Regions from separate parts of the Pseudomonas sp. ABC1 genome, predicted to be linked through region 3. Evidence: riboswitches for the same ligand, from Rfam matches in the RefSeq annotation. Region 3 holds a riboswitch; each other region holds the start of a gene.
The links. Region 3 has a riboswitch for cobalamin ahead of HW090_RS02550 (class I SAM-dependent methyltransferase). Riboswitches for the same ligand answer to the same signal wherever they lie in the genome.
Positions count from the first base shown of each region.

Region 1: linked by a shared signal. The riboswitch ahead of HW090_RS06110 (TonB-dependent receptor) and the one ahead of HW090_RS02550 (class I SAM-dependent methyltransferase) in region 3 are both predicted to bind cobalamin.
Region 2: linked by a shared signal. The riboswitch ahead of HW090_RS10445 (ABC transporter substrate-binding protein) and the one ahead of HW090_RS02550 (class I SAM-dependent methyltransferase) in region 3 are both predicted to bind cobalamin.

Region 1 is NZ_CP058349.1:1,387,246-1,393,082, reverse strand. It holds gene HW090_RS06115 (AI-2E family transporter) at 1-23, shown strand, start outside; gene HW090_RS06110 (TonB-dependent receptor) at 133-2,046, opposite strand; cobalamin riboswitch at 2,139-2,340, opposite strand; gene rapA (RNA polymerase-associated protein RapA) at 2,389-5,232, opposite strand; gene HW090_RS06100 (aspartate-semialdehyde dehydrogenase) at 5,389-5,688, shown strand; gene HW090_RS06095 (hypothetical protein) at 5,724-5,837, shown strand, end outside.
Region 2 is NZ_CP058349.1:2,362,632-2,368,468, forward strand. It holds gene HW090_RS10430 (pseudoazurin) at 1-419, opposite strand, end outside; gene HW090_RS10435 (ABC transporter ATP-binding protein) at 425-1,219, opposite strand; gene HW090_RS10440 (iron ABC transporter permease) at 1,216-2,253, opposite strand; gene HW090_RS10445 (ABC transporter substrate-binding protein) at 2,250-3,266, opposite strand; cobalamin riboswitch at 3,401-3,640, opposite strand; gene exbB (tonB-system energizer ExbB) at 3,918-4,946, shown strand; gene exbD (TonB system transport protein ExbD) at 4,949-5,377, shown strand; gene HW090_RS10460 (energy transducer TonB) at 5,374-5,837, shown strand, end outside.
Region 3 is NZ_CP058349.1:630,010-635,846, reverse strand. It holds gene HW090_RS02555 (TonB-dependent receptor) at 1-829, opposite strand, end outside; gene HW090_RS02550 (class I SAM-dependent methyltransferase) at 859-1,635, opposite strand; cobalamin riboswitch at 1,747-1,955, opposite strand; gene ercA (alcohol dehydrogenase-like regulatory protein ErcA) at 2,652-3,815, shown strand; gene HW090_RS02540 (NahK/ErcS family hybrid sensor histidine kinase/response regulator) at 3,799-5,508, shown strand; gene uvrY (UvrY/SirA/GacA family response regulator transcription factor) at 5,647-5,837, shown strand, end outside.

The DNA of each region.
Region 1 (5,837 bases), 760 kb from region 3:
TGAAGGGGCAGGGTTGGGTCTGACAGGGTACAGGCCATCTCTCCGCCCCTCTCCCATGAGTGGGCGAGGGGCGAAGAGTGGAGGGCGTCGGGTGCGATTCCCGATGCGCTGGGCGCACCCCACGGGCTCTTGTCAGAAGCGGTAGCCGACGCTGAGCTGGATGTCTTCTTCCGCCGCCGGATAGCGACTGGTCTTGCTGGCGAAGCCGTCGTAACGCTTGCCGGTGAGGTTGTTCAGGCGCAGGCGCGTATTGAACTGGCGATAGTCGTAGCGCAGGGCTGCGTTGAACAGGGTGTAGCTGCCTGCCTGGCCTTGCGTGTTGGCGTCATCCCCGGAGTAGTAGCGCTTGCCGGTGTAGACCGTCTCCAGGTAGCCCTTGAGTCCGGGCAGGAGCTGATAGGCGACATGGGCACTGGCGCTGTGGCGAGAGACCCAGGGCACCTGCTGTCCCTGGAAGGTGCCAGCCCGGTACTCGGCGTCGGTGAAGCTATATTGGGCGCCGACGCTGAGGGCGTCGCTCAACTGGCGCTCGCCTTCCAGCAGGAGGCCTTTGCGCAGGGTCTTGTCGAGGTTGATATTGGCGCCCGAGCCGGGGCCGTAGGGGCCGTTGGCGAAGGGGTCGTACATCAGCTCGTTGTCCAGGGCCAGGCGATACAGCGTGGCCTGGTAGCGCTGGCGCTGGTCCTTCCATTCGATGCCGGTTTCCCAGGAGTCGCCAGTCTGCGGCTTGAGGAATACCACCTCGGGCGCGGTGAAGGCGTTCTCGTCGACATTCGCCCAGCGCAGCACGTCTTCACGCTTGATGAAGGTGCGCAGGTTCGGGTCGATCTGCCAGCTCAGGCCGATGCTGGTGCTGCCCTCACGGTCCCGGTGCTTGCGGTTTAGGCCGTGGTTGTCGTCGTCGACTTCACTGGCGCGGTAGCCGAGGGTGGCAGTCAGTTCGTCATTGAACGTCTGGCTGAACTGTGTGTACCAGTCACGCAGGGTCTGGCGGGTCAGGGTGGCGCTCCAGGAGGCACGGTTCTCGTAGTCGCTGGTGACATGGTCGTGGCCCAGCAGCCACTCGGCCTGGCCCAGGCGATTGTCGAAGCGGCCGGTCAGGCGTGGGCTGAAGGTTTTGGTGCGGGTGTCCTGGGTGTAGTCGGAGCCTGGCCCCCAACTGCCAACACCATCCTGGTCGCTCTCGCTGTAGTCGAAGTTCAGGCCCCAGATATCGCCCAGGCGCTGTTCGAGGGCGAAGCGGTGCACCTGCGTCTTGCTGTCGAACCAGGCCTGCGAGTTGCTGAACTTGCGGTCGAGGCTGCGTTGCGCACGGGACATGGCGTTGGGGTAGAGCAGCTCGTCGTCGACGGTTTGGTATTCGTAGAGCGCATGGCCGCTGGCATGGTCATAGCGCAGGCGGCCGAAGGCATTGCTGTAGTTGCCGTTGTTATGGTCGCGGTAGTTGTCGGTGTTGCGCGTCTCGCCACTGGCATACAGCGAGAAGCCTGCCCCCAGTTGCTGGCTGACATGCCCGCGATAGGCTTCCAGGTCATGGCTGCCGCGACTGGCCTCCAGATAGGCCTCATTGTGCTGCGGCGTGCGGGTGATGATATTGATCACCCCGCCCACGGCCTGGTCGCCATAGAGCACGGTGCCGGCGCCTCGGATGATCTCGATGCGCTCGATATTGGCCAGGGGCACGCTGTTGAGATCGGGACCGGCCAGGCTGGGCTGGTTCAGGCGGCGGCCATCGACCACCACCAGGGTGTTGTTCGGTGCATTTTCGCCAAAGCCGCGCAGGCTGGGCATGGCACGGTTGCCATCGCCCATGGTGTCGCGGATCTGCAGGCCGGCCTGGGTGCGCAGCAGGTCGAGCAGGTTGTTGCTGGCGCTGGATTCGATCTGTTCCCGTGTGATCACGGCAACGCTGGCCGGGGCCGGGTTCTTCAGGTCGGTCGCGCGGGTGATGACCGTGGGGGCGAGTTCAAGTGGATCATCCTCGGCAACGGCGTGCGCTGCGAGGGGCAGCAGGCTGATGGCCAGGGCAAGACGGGACAGTTTCATCGGGTAAATCCTCAAAAGAGCGTAATGCTTTTGAGGAGGGCAGGAGCAGGCGCCCGGACGCGCCGGAGCCTGATGGTGCTGCCCTCCGCAACACCAGTGGGTTCCATGCAGGCCGGTCTCCGGGCTTTCGATCCATCCGCTCGCCTTCCCACACCGGGGTGCAGTGGCGCATGAGCGGGTGCCGAGGGTCAGTCGTGATCGATTACCGTTGCGGGGGCAGCGCCGGCCTTGCCAAGGGGCTCACCGGCTTCCCGTTTAATGCCCAGGGGGCACACCTGCAGGGATTTGAAGCGTGCGCACGATAAGGCCTGGACCTTATGTGCGCAAGGGATGGGCAGTGCTTCAGCCGGCGACCAGTACGCGGATCGCCTCCAGGCGCAGCGCGGCTTTTTCCAGCATGGCCAGGCCGTCTTCGCGCTGCTTGCGCAGGGCGTCGATTTCACTGTCGCGTACGCTCGGGTTGACCGCCTTGAGGGCGATCAGGCGTGCCAGTTCTTCATCCAGGTCGGCCGTCAGGCGATGCTGTGCTTCGCTGACGCGCTTGGCGTGGCTGGGCGCGACCTTGCCTTCGGCAACGGCGATCTGACGCGCCAGGATGTCGCGCTGTGCCTGGATGAATTTGTTGGCGCTGGCGCGGGGGACACTTTCCAACTGGTCGTTGATGGTGTCGAAGGCGACCTTGGGCGCGAGGTCGTTGCCATTGGCATCGAGCAGGCAGCGAATCGCCAGCGGTGGCAGGAAGCGCGCCAGTTGCAGGGCACGCGGTGCGACCACTTCACTGACGAACAGCAGCTCCAGCAGCACGGTCCCCGGCTTGAGGGCCTTGTTCTTGAGCAGCGCCACCGCGGTGTTGCCCATCGAGCCCGATACCACCAGGTCCATGCCGCCCAGCACCATCGGGTGTTCCCAGGTGATGAACTGCATGTCTTCGCGCGACAGCGCCTGGGCGCGGTCGTAGGTGATGGTCACGGCCTCGTCGTCGCCCAGCGGGAAGCTGGCATCCAGCATCTTCTCGCTGGGGCGCAGGATCAGGGCGTTCTCGGAGTGGTCCTCACTGTCGATGCCGAAGGCGTCGAACAGGCTCTCCATGTAGATGGGCAGGCTGTACTGGTCGTCCTGCTCTTCGATGGCTTCGACCAGGGCCGCGCCTTTCTCGCCGCCCGCGGAGTTCAGTTCCAGCAGACGGTCGCGACCGTTATGCAGCTCGGCCTCCAGGCGCTCGCGCTCGCCACGGGCCTCCTCCAGCAAGGCCTGGAAGGGGGCTGCCTCGGCATCATCGAGCAGGGCCAGCAGTTGCGGGCCGAAGCGATGTTGCAGGGCGTTGCCGGTCGGGCAGGTGTTGATGAAGGCGTTCAGGGCCTGGTGGTACCAGAGGAACAGTCGCTCATGCGGGCTGCTCTCCAGATAAGGCACGTGCAACTGGATGGTGTGGCGCTGGCCGATCCGGTCCAGGCGGCCGATCCGCTGCTCCAGCAGGTCCGGGTGGGCCGGCAGGTCGAACAGGGCCAGGTGATGGGCGAACTGGAAGTTGCGCCCCTCGCTGCCGATTTCCGAGCAGATCAGCACCTGGGCGCCAAACTCTTCGTCGGCGAAGTAGGCGGCGGCGCGGTCGCGTTCGAGGATGCTCATGCCTTCGTGGAAGACCGTGGCCGGGATGCCGGAGCGCACGCGCAGGGCATCTTCCAGGTCCAGGGCGGTCTCGGCGTGGGCGCAGATCACCAGCACCTTGTGTTTCTTCAGGCTCTTGAGCGTGTCGATCAGCCACTCGACCCGTGGGTCGAAGTTCCACCAGCGCGTTTCGGCTTCGCCCTGCTGGCTCTGGAAGGCGACTTCCGGGTACAGCTCCGCTCGTTCGCTGTCCGCTTGCGCCGCGTATTGCTCGGGGAAGGGCAGTGGGTAAGGGTGCAGCTGGCGCTCCGGGAAGCCTTGCACGGCGGCACGGGTGTTGCGGAACAGCAGGCGGCCGGTGCCGTGGCGGTCCAGCAGCTCGCGCACCAGGCGCGGAGCGGCCTCGGCATCGCCCTGGTTGACTGCGTCGAGCAGGCTGCGCCCTTCATCGCCGAGGAAGTCGAGGATGGTCTGCCGTGCCTGGTCGCTCAGGCGGCCCTGGTCGAGCAGTTCCTGCACCGCCTCAGCCACGGGTTGGTAATGGGCGCTTTCGGCGCGGAAGGCTTCCAGGTCATGGAAGCGGTTCGGGTCCAGCAGGCGCAGGCGGGCGAAGTGGCTGTCCAGGCCCAGTTGTTCCGGCGTGGCGGTGAGCAGCAGCACGCCAGGGGTGACCTGGGCCAGTTGCTCGACCAGTTGGTACTGCGGGCTGGCGCCTTCGGGGTGCCAGACCAGGTGATGGGCCTCGTCTACTACCAGCAGGTCCCAGCCTGCGGCGAACAGCGCATCCTGTGCCTGCTCGTCGTCCTGCAGCCATTCCAGCGCGACCAGCGCCAGTTGTGTGTCTTCGAAGGGGTTGCTGGCATCGCTCTGCAGGAAGCGCTCTGAGTCGAACAGGGCCACTTCCAGGTTGAAGCGCCGGCGCATTTCCACCAGCCATTGGTGCTGCAGGTTTTCCGGTACCAGGATCAGCACCCGGCCAACCCGGCCGCTGAGCAACTGGCGATGGATCACCAGGCCGGCCTCGATGGTCTTGCCGAGGCCCACTTCGTCGGCCAGCAAGACGCGCGGGGCGATGCGGTCCGCGACTTCGCGGGCGATGTGCAACTGGTGGGCGATGGGTTGCGCACGGGCGCCGGCGAGGCCGGTCAGCGTCGATTGCGACTGGGCACTCAGGTGCTGCAGGGTGTGGTAGCGCAGGCTGAACCAGCTCAGCGGGTCGATCTGCCCGGCGAACAGGCGGTCGCTGGCCAGGCGGAACTGGATGAAGTTGGAGAGTTGCGTCTCGGGCAGGGTACGGGCTTCGTTCTGGGTGTCCAGGCCGTGGTAGATCAGCAGGCCGTCGATGTCGTCGACCTCGCGGACTGTCATTTTCCAGCCTTCGAAGTGGGTCACTTCATCGCCAGGCACGAAGCGCACGCGGGTCAGTGGCGCGCTGCGGGTCGCGTATTGTCGCGTTTCGCCCGTCGCCGGGTAGAGCATGGTGAGCATGCGTCCGTCCTGTGTCAGGACGGTCCCCAATCCCAGTTCCGCTTCGCTATCGCTGATCCAGCGTTGTCCTGGTAGATACTGCTGCGCCATGCTGCCTCCCGCAGTGAAAAAAGCCGCTTATGGTAACGGAACACTGCCCACAGGGCGATGAAATATGCCACTGTAGCCAGGCTGAAACCCGCGCTTGCCCGATGACTCCAATGATTATTACGGGCATGTCGTCCCGTTGCCGCCCAGGAGATCGATATGCTGCCTCCTATTCCGTCCGGGGTGATCCAGGTCACCGCCCAGCAGGACATACCCAAGCCGCGCCCGGACATTCCGCCGGTCGTGCCTGCGCAGCCGAGCTCTTCGGAGAGCAACGTCGGCCTCGATCAGCGTAATCCCTATGAGGCGGGAGAGCTGCTGCGTGAAGAGCAGCAGAGGCGCCAGCGCCGCGCCCGTGAGAGGGTGGCTGACGAGGAAGAAGAGGAGCCAGCCCCCGAGCAGCCCGGCGATGCCGATGAGCTGCCGCGTCAGGGCGTATGGGTGGATATAGAAGTCTGAAGAGAAGACCCGCAAGAGAGACCGAGCGTGCCCGCATGAGCAATGATGAAAAACTGATCGATTTCAGCGCCGAGCGTGCCAGGCGCATCCATGACCTGAATGACCAGCGCCTGGATGAAATGCGCCGCGCCTTCGAGAAAGCCCTGCCC
Region 2 (5,837 bases), 1.7 Mb from region 3:
ATCCTGGCGAAGCGCTCGGCGGCGCGGTTCGGCAGGCCGGCAGGCACCGCCAGTTGATCCAGGCCCGGTTCGCCGACCTGGATCAGCATCACCATGCCCATGGCGTAGTGCGGGATGCACTGGATGCCGTAGAAGCCCGGCTGCTCCAGCGTCACTTCGATCTCTTCGTTGATCCGGCCCTTGAAGGTCGCCGCGCCCTCCGGGTGGAAGCCGGGGATGCTGGCGGCGTTGTGGGTGCTGTGGCTGGCGATGAATTTCACGCTGTCGCCCGGTGCGACCACCAGGTATTCCGGTTCGTAGACCATGGCCCCGCTGGCGCCACGGTTGAGCATCTTCACTTCATGGACTTCGGCCCAGGCCGGTACGCAGGCCAGGGCGAGGGCGCCGAACAGGGCGGCGTGTCTCAGGGGGGTACGCATGTCTTCTATGCACTCCGAGGGGCAGTGAGGGGTTGGAAACGAATGACGCGGCTGCCGTCATAGGGGTCGGTCAGGTAGCGCGCCTCGACCCCGAATACCTGGCGCAGGCAGTCGGGGGTCAGCACCTCTTCCGGTGCGCCGAGGGCCACCAGGCGACCGCCCGCCATCACCCCGACGCGGTCGCAGCCGAGAGCCTGGTTGAGGTCGTGCAGGGCGATCAGGGCGGTCACCGGCAACTGGTGCACCAGGCCGAGGATGGCGATCTGGTGCTGGATATCGAGGTGGTTGGTCGGCTCGTCGAGCAGCAGCAGTTCGGGTTGCTGCGCCAGGGCGCGGGCGATGTGCACGCGCTGGCGCTCGCCACCGGACAGGGTGTTCCATACGCGATCACGCATATGGCCCATGCCGACCGCCGCCAGGGCCTCGGCGACGATGGACGAATCCTCCGCGGACCAGGGCTGCAGTGCCGACAGCCAGGGTGTCCGGCCCAGTTCCACGGCGTCGCGCACGCAGATCGACTCGGCGGTTTCCGCGTGCTGTTCGACGAACGCCAGGCGCTGGGCGACCTGGCGCCGTGGCAGGCGCGTCATGGGCTGGCCTTGCAGGTACAACTCGCCGGCACTGGGCGTGCGCAGGCCGGCAAGCACCTTGAGCAGAGTCGACTTGCCCGAGCCGTTCGGACCGATCAGGCCCAGGGTTTCACCGCGTCGCAGCGCCAGGGAAATGCCCTGGATGATCGGCGTGCCTTTGACGCGCCAGCCCAGCTCGCGGCATTCGAGGAGGATGTCGTCCTGGCTCATGCCGAGCGCCCCCGGATCAGGATCAGCGCGAAGATCGGTGCGCCGATCAACGCTGTGATCACACCGATCGGCAGTACCTGGCCCTTGATCGCGGTGCGTGCGATCACGTCCGCGCCGACCAGGAACACCGCCCCGGCGAGGGCGCTGATTGGCACCAGGCGTGCGTGGCGAGCGCCTGTCAGCAGGCGTGCGGCATGGGGAATCACCAGCCCGACGAAACCGATCGCGCCGACGATGGACACCATCACCGCCGTCGCCAGTGCGGCGATGGCGATCAGCAAGGCCTGTACCCGGCGCACCGGCACGCCGAGGGCCGCCGCCGAGTCGCTGCCGAAGGTGAAGGCATCCAGCGCACGAGCGTGCCAGATGCAGACGAGGGTACAGGCCAGCGCCACCGGCAGGGCCAGGGTCACGTCATGCCAGCGCACGCCGCTGAGGTTGCCCAGCAGCCAGAACATGATGCCGCGTGCCTGTTCGGAGTTGGCCGACTTGGCGATCAGGAAGGCGGTCAGGGCGTTGAACAATTGCGAGCCGGCGATACCGGCCAGGATGATCTGTGCATTGCCGCTCAGAGCGCCGCGTCCGGCTGCTCGCGCCAGCATGGCGACCAGTGCGAAGGCGGCGATGGAGCCGATGAAGGCGCCCAGTGACAGCGACACCGCGCCCGCCCCGATGCCGATGATCGCCACCAGTACCGCGCCGGTCGAGGCGCCGGCGGAGATGCCCAGCAGGTAAGGGTCCGCCAGCGGGTTGCGCAGCAGTGCCTGCAGCACCACGCCGGAGATCGCCAGGCCTGCGCCACAACTGGCGGCCACCAGGGTGCGGGTCAGGCGATAGTTCCAGACGATGCCCTCGTCGATCGGGTCGAGGACGAAGCCCATGCCCAGCAGCTTGTTGCCCAGCACCTGGAACACCACTGCCGGCGGGATGCTGGTTTCACCGATGGCGACGCCACCGATCACCACCACCAGCAACAGTGCCGACACCCAGAGGGTGTGCAGCAGGCAGTGGCGCAGCAGGGGAGCAAGGGTCATTTGGACAGGTCGAGCTCGCCGATGGCCTTGGCCAGTTGCTCGATACCGTCGATGGTGCCGATCGAGGCCTGCATGTCGTTGGCGTCGAGAATCACGATGCGGTCGTTCTTCACTGCATCCATGTGCCGGGTGACCGGGTCGCTCTTGAGGAATTCCAGTTTCTTCAGGTAGTCATCGGCCGGGAAGCGGCGGCGGTCCATGCGGGCGATCACCAGGACGGTCGGGTTGGCCTTGGCGATGGTTTCCCAACCGACGGTCGGCCACTCTTCGTCGGATTCGATGACATTGCGCAGTCCCAGCGTCTTCAGCATGAGGTCGGGCGTGCCTTTGCGGCCCGCGACGTAGGGGTCGATATCGAGGTCGGCGCTGGAGAACCAGAACACGGCGGAAACATCGCCGAGCTTGCGTTGTTCGACACTGTGGCGGGCGTCGTCCAGGCGCTGCTTGAGGTTGGCGACCAAGGCATCGCCGCGGTCACGCACGTCAAAGATGGTCGACAGCTGTTCGACGCTCTTGTAGATCGAGTCCATGCTGAACGGCTGCAGGCGCGTGCCGTCGGCGCCGGTCAGGTTGTCCTTGCCTTCACAATCGGAGGGCAGGATATAGGTGGGCACATTCAGCTCATGGAACTGCTCGCGAGTGCCGACCACGCCCTGTTCGCCGACCATCCATTCGAACTGCACCGGCACCAGGCCGGGGCGCTTGGCGATCACCGATTCGAAGCTCGGGTCGTTGTCGGCCAGGCGCTCGACTTTGTCGTTCTGCGCCTTGTAGGCCGGCTTCACATCGTTGAACCAGAGCGAGGTGCCTGCCAGGCGATTACCAAGGTCCAGTGCATAGAAAATTTCCGTGCCGGCCTGGCCGATGGTCACGGCCCGCTCGGGAGCGGCGCTGAAGGTCAGGGTGTGGCCGCAGTTCTCGATGTTCAGCGGGTACTGGGTCGGCGTGGCGGCCAGTGCCGAGGCGCAGTGGCCAAGCACGGCGCCGGCGAGGACGAGACGGGATAGCAGCATGGGGTTCTCCAGGCGAGCGGATGGCGGTATTCCGGCAGGCGCAAGGAGAAGGGTTCAAGGCGGACGGGACGGATCACGGGTGTGCGTGCCAGGTCCAGCGCCGGCCAAGGCTCTCCCTCCCGGACACCCCGCCGGTCAGTTCGATTCGTGCCGGCAGGTCTCCTGACTGGCGCTTCATTGCATCACCACAGCCTTCCCGGAGCATGCTCCAGTGACATATTTCGCAGTGATGCCAAGTGCCTACAGTTGCGGGGGCAGTTCCATTCGATGGCTGTGACCGGGCGTGCTTGCAATTGCAAGGATGACGCCAGGCCGTCAGGCCACCATGGATTCCCTATTAATTCCTGGTGGAAACCGGCGGGCGCATCTTAATGGATATGTGGCGGGTGCCCTATCCCTATTTGCGAACGAGGTTCGCGGAGCGCTGTAACGGCGCTGTAGTCAGGGCTTCATAAGGTGCATGGGAGTGGTTCGTGCTGCGATTCTGGCTGATTTCCCACCCCCTGTTCAGGTACGCTAATGACTTCGTGAAGGAAAATTAATTTTATTCCTTTAATGAACGATAACTATTTGCGATAATTACCGCTTGCTCTGGCTCGTCGAATCCTATTCGAGCCACTGTCCGTCCCGCTCAGATCAGGTGTGGCCCGCATGAAATCGATCTTCTCCCGCGCCCCGTTCAATAGCGCAGCTCTGCGCATGTTCGTGGCTGTTCTGCTTACGCTGTCACTCGTGCCCGCAAGTCAGGCCGATGAAACGACGCCGGTTGCCGCACCTGCCGCCAATGAGGCACCTGCCGCTTCCTCTGGTGAAGCGCCAGCGGTTGATCCGCTTGCCGCAGGTAGCGTCGCTGCCGCGCAGAATGGCGAGGGCACTGTCGAGGGTGCTGCGGACGTCGATGGCGAGGCTCTTGACGAAACCGGCACCTCTGAAGCTGAAGAGGCCCTGGCAGAAGATGAACTCTCCGCCGGCTTCGCCCATGACCTTTCCCCGTGGGGCATGTACCAAGGCGCGGATATCGTCGTCAAAGCCGTGATGATCGGTCTGGTCATCGCCTCGATCATTACCTGGACCATCTGGGTCGCCAAAGGCCTCGAACTTATTCGTGCCAAGCGCCGTCTGCGCGGCGAAGTCGGTGCCCTGAAGCGCGTCAGCACACTCAAGCAGGCTGCCGACCAGGCGCGTGCCCAGAACAGTTTCAGCACACTGCTGATCGAAGATGCCCAGGAAGAGCTGAACCTTTCCTCCAAGAGCACCGACAAGGATGCCATCAAGGAGCGCGTCAGTTTCCGCCTCGAGCGTCTTGTCGCCGCCAGTGGTCGCAGCATGAGCCAGGGGACTGGCGTGCTGGCGACCATCGGTTCGACGGCTCCATTCGTCGGTCTGTTCGGTACCGTGTGGGGGATCATGAACAGCTTCATCGGCATCGCCAAATCCCAGACCACCAACCTGGCCGTCGTGGCACCCGGTATCGCCGAAGCGCTGTTGGCCACCGCGCTGGGCCTGGTGGCAGCGATCCCCGCCGTGGTCATCTACAACGTATTCGCCCGCTCTATCTCCGGCTACAAGGCGCAGGTCGCCGATGCGTCGGCCCAGGTACTGCTGCTGGTCAGCCGTGACCTGGACCACCAATCTCCCGCTGAGCAGAGTGCGCACCCACACGTTTCCAAGGTGGTCTGAGCATGGGCATGCATTTGAAAGAAGGGGCTGAGGACGACCTTTCCGAAGCCCATGAGATCAACGTAACGCCGTTCATCGACGTGATGCTGGTGCTGCTGATCATCTTCATGGTCGCCGCTCCGTTGGCGACCGTGGATGTGAAGCTCGACCTGCCGGCCTCTACCGCGAAGCCGGCTCCGCGTCCGGACCAGCCGCTTTATCTGAGCATCAAGGAAGACAACAGCCTGTTCCTTGGCAACGATGAAGTGACGCTGGCTACCATGGGCAGCGTACTCGATGCCCAGACCAAGGGTGACAAGGACCAGACGATCTTCGTCCGTGGTGACACCGCGCTGCAGTACGGCCACCTGATGGAAGTCATGGATGGGCTGCGAGCAGCCGGTTACCTGAAGATTGGCCTGGTAGGCCTGGAGACGGTCGGCGCGCCATGAGTAATCAGCCCTATAAACTGTCCATGTGGGCTGGCAGCCTCGTGCTGGTATTGGGGCTGCATATCGGCCTGGCGCTCTGGTCGCTCTACTGGAAGCCGGAAGTCATCGAGGTGGAAATGCCACCTCTGGCCATGATGATCGAGCTGGCGCCGTTGCCTGCGGCTCCGAAGCCTGCGCCGCCGACTCCACCCAAGCCGGTCAAGCCGCCAGAGCCCATCATAGAGCCTGAGCCCGAACCCCTGCCCAAGCTGGCCGAGGCGCCCAAGCCGAAGATCGCTGTGCCGCCGCCGCCCAAGCCAAAGCCGAAGAAGGAGCCGCCCAAACCTCGCCCAGAGGTCAAGCCGGAGCCCAAGAAGGAGATCGAGCCGGAGCAACCGCAGGAGCAGGAGCCCACCGAGGTTTCGCAGTCGCAGCCCAGTTCCGACCGTTTCGACGATCACCTGGCGACGACCGAGCAGGG
Region 3 (5,837 bases):
CGCGCGCGGTCCAGTTGGCCTCGATGGACTGGTTGTAGCGGTTGTCGTAGTTGTTGTAGTCCCACTGCGAACCCCGGAAGCCGGCATCGTAGATGCCGTCGGAGCGCAGGGTCAGCTCGAAGCGCTGGTCGTCGCCGGCGTCGTAGCCGAGGGCGAGCAGGCCGCCACGGCGTTTCCAGGCGGTGTTGTGCTGGGTGCCGTCATCGCTGCGGTAGTCGCTGCGGCGCCCGGCATCGAAGCCGATGTAATAGTCCAGCGCGCCGAGCATGCCGCTGCTGTACAGCGAGCCCTGGCCCAGCCCCCAGGAGCCGGCTTGCAGGGTGGCGCCGTTGCCGCTGGTGTTGCGCCCGTCACGGGTGATGATGTTGACCACTCCACCGATGGCCTGGCTGCCGTAGATCACCGATGCCGGGCCGCGGATGATCTCGATGCGCGCCACCTGGGCTGGCGACAGCTTGGAGATGTTCGCCGTACCCGAGCGGCGGCCGTTGACCAGTACCGTCACCTGGCTGCGGTAATCGCGGCCCTGGCCGTCGGTGGAGCCGCCACGGATGTTGATCGAGGTCTGCCCCGGCGTCCATTCGCTGAAGAAGCCGACGGCATTCTCGGCCAGCAGGTCGGTGAGGCTGCGTGCCGACGAGCGCTCGATCTGTTCGCTGTCGATGACCTGGACCGTGGAGGTGGTGTCCCTGAGGGACTCATTGGCGCGCGGCGCGCTGATCAGCGATGAGTCCATCTGCAGGATGCCGGGGCTGCTGTCCGCCACGGCAATGCCTGCCATGCCGAACAGCAGAGGCAGGCTGCCAAGGGTGATACGTGTGTAAGGCATGTGGTGTCCTCTGTCTTCGAGTCGCGTGGTCAGGCGTGCCAGATCAGCGTGGCGGCACATTTGGGGGCGCTGGCCAGCCAGCCGCCGGGAACTTCCTGCAAGTGTTCGCGCAGGTGGGCGTGCAAGTGCCGCAGGCGCTGTTTGTCCAGGGGGCCGAGCTTTTCCTGGAAATGCGCCAGGGCATCGTCGTAGTGGGGAAAGACGGTCGAAAAGCGCCAGTGGGTGAAGTGAATGGCGTCCGGACGCAGCCGTTCGCCGAGGTCGTCCAGCACCAGCAGGTGGCCGGGGGTGGTGTCGCTGCCGTGCAGAGAGGCGGGCAGGAAGCCGGACAGGCAATAGGTGCGCGGGCCTTCCTGGGCCGGCACGTTCCAGGCCAGGGCTCGGCGTGCCAGGGGGCGGACATGTTCGAGAAGGTGGCGTGCCTGGCCGTCCGCCACCGGGATATTGGCGCACAGCACCACCTCGGCGGGCGCCAGCGAAAGACGGGGGATGTCTTGCCACAGGCTGTCATGCAGGCGCAGCTCGATACCTGGCGTTCGGGCTGCGAGAGCGCTGATGCAGGTGCGCATGTAGGCGTTGGGTTCCAGGGCTGTCCAGCGTCCGCTGTCTTGCAGCAGTGCCTGGCCGAGCAGGCCGGAACCTGCGCCGATGTCGAGCAGGTCGCCACAGTGCCCCAACGTCTGGCGCAGGGCTGTACCTACCGTGGACAGGTAGTCGGACGCCGCCAGGTGTTCGGCATAGAAGGCGGCCTCGCGGTCACTCCAGACCGAGGTGGCAGGCGGCGCAGCAGGGGATGGCGTGGGCATCGTGATTCCAGTTGCACAGGATGGGGCCTGGCAGCCGGGCAGGGGATGTGCGCAAGGGTGGGCGGTGCGGGGAATGGCCTGCCCATCGGTCTGCGCCCGCCCACCGCGGGTTGCCGTTCGTTGGAATCAGGCCGGTCTCCGGGCTTGCGAGGGGCATGGAACATTCACCTTCCCATGCCGGCTGGCACAGTGGTCTGTCGAATGTTTCGCTCGCTTACCGTTGCGGGGGCAGCGCCGGACTGGTCAATGCAGATGACGCACCGGCTTCCCGTTTAACCCCATGCCGCAAGACATGGGACACCTGAAACAGTCGGGCATCTGAACATCGCCGGCCGGTTACGTCAATCGGTTGTGCCAGGCCGGATCTGAAAGCAGAAAGGCCACTTCCGCAAGGACGGAAGTGGCCTTTTAACTGGTACCCGAGGCCGGACTCGAACCGGCACGCCTTGCAGCGGGGGATTTTCTTACCACTTCGACTTTCGCCGCCGTCGCGTCCGTTGGAACGCTGCGTTCGTGGTCTGGAGCACGCCTTCACCCTAGCCATCATTCAGCCGTAGGTGCCCGCCGTCTGCTCTCTACACCTTCCCGGTCGCGGGACCGGGCTTGGCTCGGCGTTGGCTCGGATACCGTGATATCCAGGGCGTTCGCCGAGTTTGACGGGCTTCACCTCAGGGGTTTCCCCTTGAGGGCTCAAATGTTCAAGTCCCCTGTGTCTACCATTTCACCACTCGGGCAAGCGGTTGCAACATCCGGCGGCCTTCCGTTCTCGAAACTTCATTCGGGAACGTGTTGCATTCTCGGCCGGATCGTCGCGGCGCAGGACTATAACCACAGGGTAGGGCTTGCGCAAGCGAACCATGGCGGTGCGTCCGTTCGATCATGCCGGAGCGCTGCCCGGAACGGAGGCGCCAGGCAAGGGGGGAAGTGGTCGTCCGGACACAACCTTGGTATGCATTGCAATGGTTGAGCAATGCAGTAGGCTGTGCCGACCGTTACAAAATAATAAAGAGCGTTACATGAGCCCGGACATCAGCTTGCAGCGCAAATTTGTTTCTCCGGAAATCATTTTCGGTGCCGGTTGCCGCCACAGCGTGGGCAATTGCGCGGCCAATTTCGGCGCGCGCAAGGTGTTCCTAGTGTCCGACCCCGGCGTCGTCGCGGCGGGCTGGGTGGCGGACGTACAGGCCAGCCTGGAGCGGCAGAACATCGCCCATTGCCTGTTCACCGATGTTTCACCCAACCCGCGTACCCATGAAGTCATGCATGGCAGCGAGGTGTATCGCAGCGAAGGGTGCGACGCCATCGTCGCGGTCGGTGGCGGCAGCCCGATGGATTGCGCCAAGGGTATCGGCATCGCCGTCGCCCATGGGCGGCCGATCACCGAGTTTGAAGGTGTGGACACGCTGCGTGTGCCCAGTCCGCCGCTCATCCTCATCCCGACCACGGCGGGCACCTCGGCGGACGTGTCGCAGTTCGTGATCATCTCCAACCAGCAAGAGCAGATGAAGTTCTCCATCGTCAGCAAGGCCGCGGTGCCCGATGTGTCGCTGATCGATCCGGAAACCACGCTCAGCATGGACCCGTTCCTGGCCGCCTGTACCGGGATCGACGCGTTGGTGCATGCCATCGAGGCATTCGTTTCCACCGGGCACGGCCCGCTGACCGACCCCCACGCGCTGGAGGCCATGCGGCTGATCAATGGCAACCTGGTGCAGATGATCGCCAACCCGCAGGACATCGCCCTGCGCGAGAAGATCATGCTGGGCAGCATGCAGGCCGGCCTGGCGTTCTCCAATGCCATTCTCGGCGCCGTGCATGCCATGTCCCACAGCCTGGGCGGCTATCTCGACCTGCCGCACGGGCTGTGCAACGCCTCGCTGGTGGAGCATGTGGTGGCCTTCAACTACAAAGCGGCACCGGAGCGCTTCAAGGTGGTGGCGGAAACCTTCGGCATCGACGTGCGCGGCCTGACCCACGTGCAGATCCGCAATCGCCTGGTCCAGCACCTGATCGAGTTCAAGCAGTCCGTGGGTTTCCGCCAGACGTTGAGCCTGCACGGGGTCTCGGTGTCCGATATTCCGATGCTGTCGAAACACGCCATGCAGGACCCGTGCATCCTGACCAACCCGCGTTCGTCGACACAGCGTGATGTCGAGGTCGTCTATGCCGAAGCCCTCTGACGAGCAGCAACAGGCCCTGGCCGGCCTGCTCGGATTGGGCACCCATTCGGCGCGCAAGAGCCACTACCCGGAGTTGCAGGCACGGCTCGAAGAGCTGGAGGAAGAGCGCAACCGCTACAAGTGGCTGTTCGAGCATGCTGTTCACGGCATCTTCCAGGCCGGCTTGCAGGGCGGCATGCGTGCGGCGAACCCGGCGCTGGTACGGATGCTGGGCTATGAGTCGGTCGAGCAGGCCATGTGCGAGCTGAGCAAGCGCTCGCACAACCTGTTCGTCGGTGGGGAGGCCGAGCTCGTCAGCATCCGTCGGACGTTGAGCCAGGAGCGAGGCCTGTTCGGCTATGAAACGCGCCTGCGTCGCAAGGACGGCAGCGCCATCGACGTGATGATGAACCTGCTGCTGAAGCCGGGTGACGAGGCGCTGGTCGAAGGGTTCGTCGCCGACATCACCGAGCGCAAGCAGGCCCAACTGCATCTCATGCAGCTCAATGAGCAACTGGAACTGCGTGTCGCCGAGCGCACGAGTGAGCTGCGCGAGGCGCGTGATGCCGCCGAGGCGGCCAACCTCAGCAAGGACAAATACCTGGCAGCGGCCAGCCATGACCTGTTGCAGCCCCTGAATGCCGCGCGGCTGCTGATCTCGACCCTGCGCGAGCGCAGCCTGCCCGTGGCCGAGCAGACACTGGTGGAACGTGCCCACCAGGCGCTCGAAGGGGCCGAGGACCTGCTGACCGATCTGCTGGATATTTCCAAGCTGGATCAGAGTGCGATCAAGCCGGATATCCACGACTACCGGCTGGACGAGATCTTCCGCCCCTTGTTGTCGGAGTTCCAACCGGTCGCCCAGGCCAAGGGGCTCGAACTCGAATGCTATATCCCGGCCGTTACCATCCGAGGTGATTTCCGCCTGCTGACCCGCATCCTGCGTAACTTCCTCAGCAACGCCTGCCGCTACACCGACCAGGGGCGTGTGCTGCTGGGCGCGCGCAAGCGCAATGGGCACGTGCGCCTGGAGGTCTGGGACACCGGCCGGGGCATCGCGCCGGAGCAGATCGAGTCGATCTTCCTGGAGTTCAACCAGTTGGGGGTGCAGAGAGCTGTGGAGCGGGCAGGGGTCGGGCTTGGCCTGGCGATCGTCGAGCGTATCGCGAAGATGCTCGATTACCGGATCGAAGTGCTGTCGCAAGCCGGGCATGGCTCCATGTTCAGCGTCCATGTGCCGTTGGGGCAACCTGTGGATGAGCCGCAGGCCGGGTTTCCGGCGCTGGTGCCGGTGGTGGGTGACCCCCTGCCAGGGCGCCGCTTGCTGGTGATCGACAACGAGGTCAGCATCCTGCTGAGCATGCGTGCCTTGCTGGAGCAGTGGGGCTGCGAGGTCCTGACGGCGACGGATCGGCAGGAAGCCTTTGCGGTCCTGGCGTCACGGGCGCCCGACCTGATACTGGCCGACTACCACCTGGACCTTGGTGTGACTGGCTGGGACGTGGCACAGAGCGTGCGGCGCCACTTCGCCAGGGCGATACCGGTGGTGATGATCACCGCGGATCGCAGCGACCAGTGCCGCCAGCAATTGCAGGGCCTCAACGTACCCGTGCTGAACAAACCGGTGAAGGCTGGCAAGATGCGTTCGGTCCTGAGCCATCTGGTGCAACGACGCGAAGTGCTTGCGGAACCGGACCCAGGCAGGGTTTCATAACCCTTATTCAGGTAGGGTAATGCTTCCCGGCAACATGGACGCCGTGGAGGCGGGCATTCCCCCCTGGCGGTCTGCTACAGTCTCCTGCGCAGGCCATTTGCTCTGTCCAGATTCAATTGCGTACAACGAGGTATCAGCTTGATTAGGGTGCTGGTGGTCGATGACCACGATCTGGTACGCACGGGAATCGCCCGTATGCTGGCCGATATCACAGGGCTTGATGTCGTCGGTCAGGCCGAATCCGGCGAGGAAGCGATCAGCAAGACCCGCGAGCTCAAGCCCGATGTGGTGCTGATGGATGTGAAGATGCCAGGCATCGGCGGCCTGGA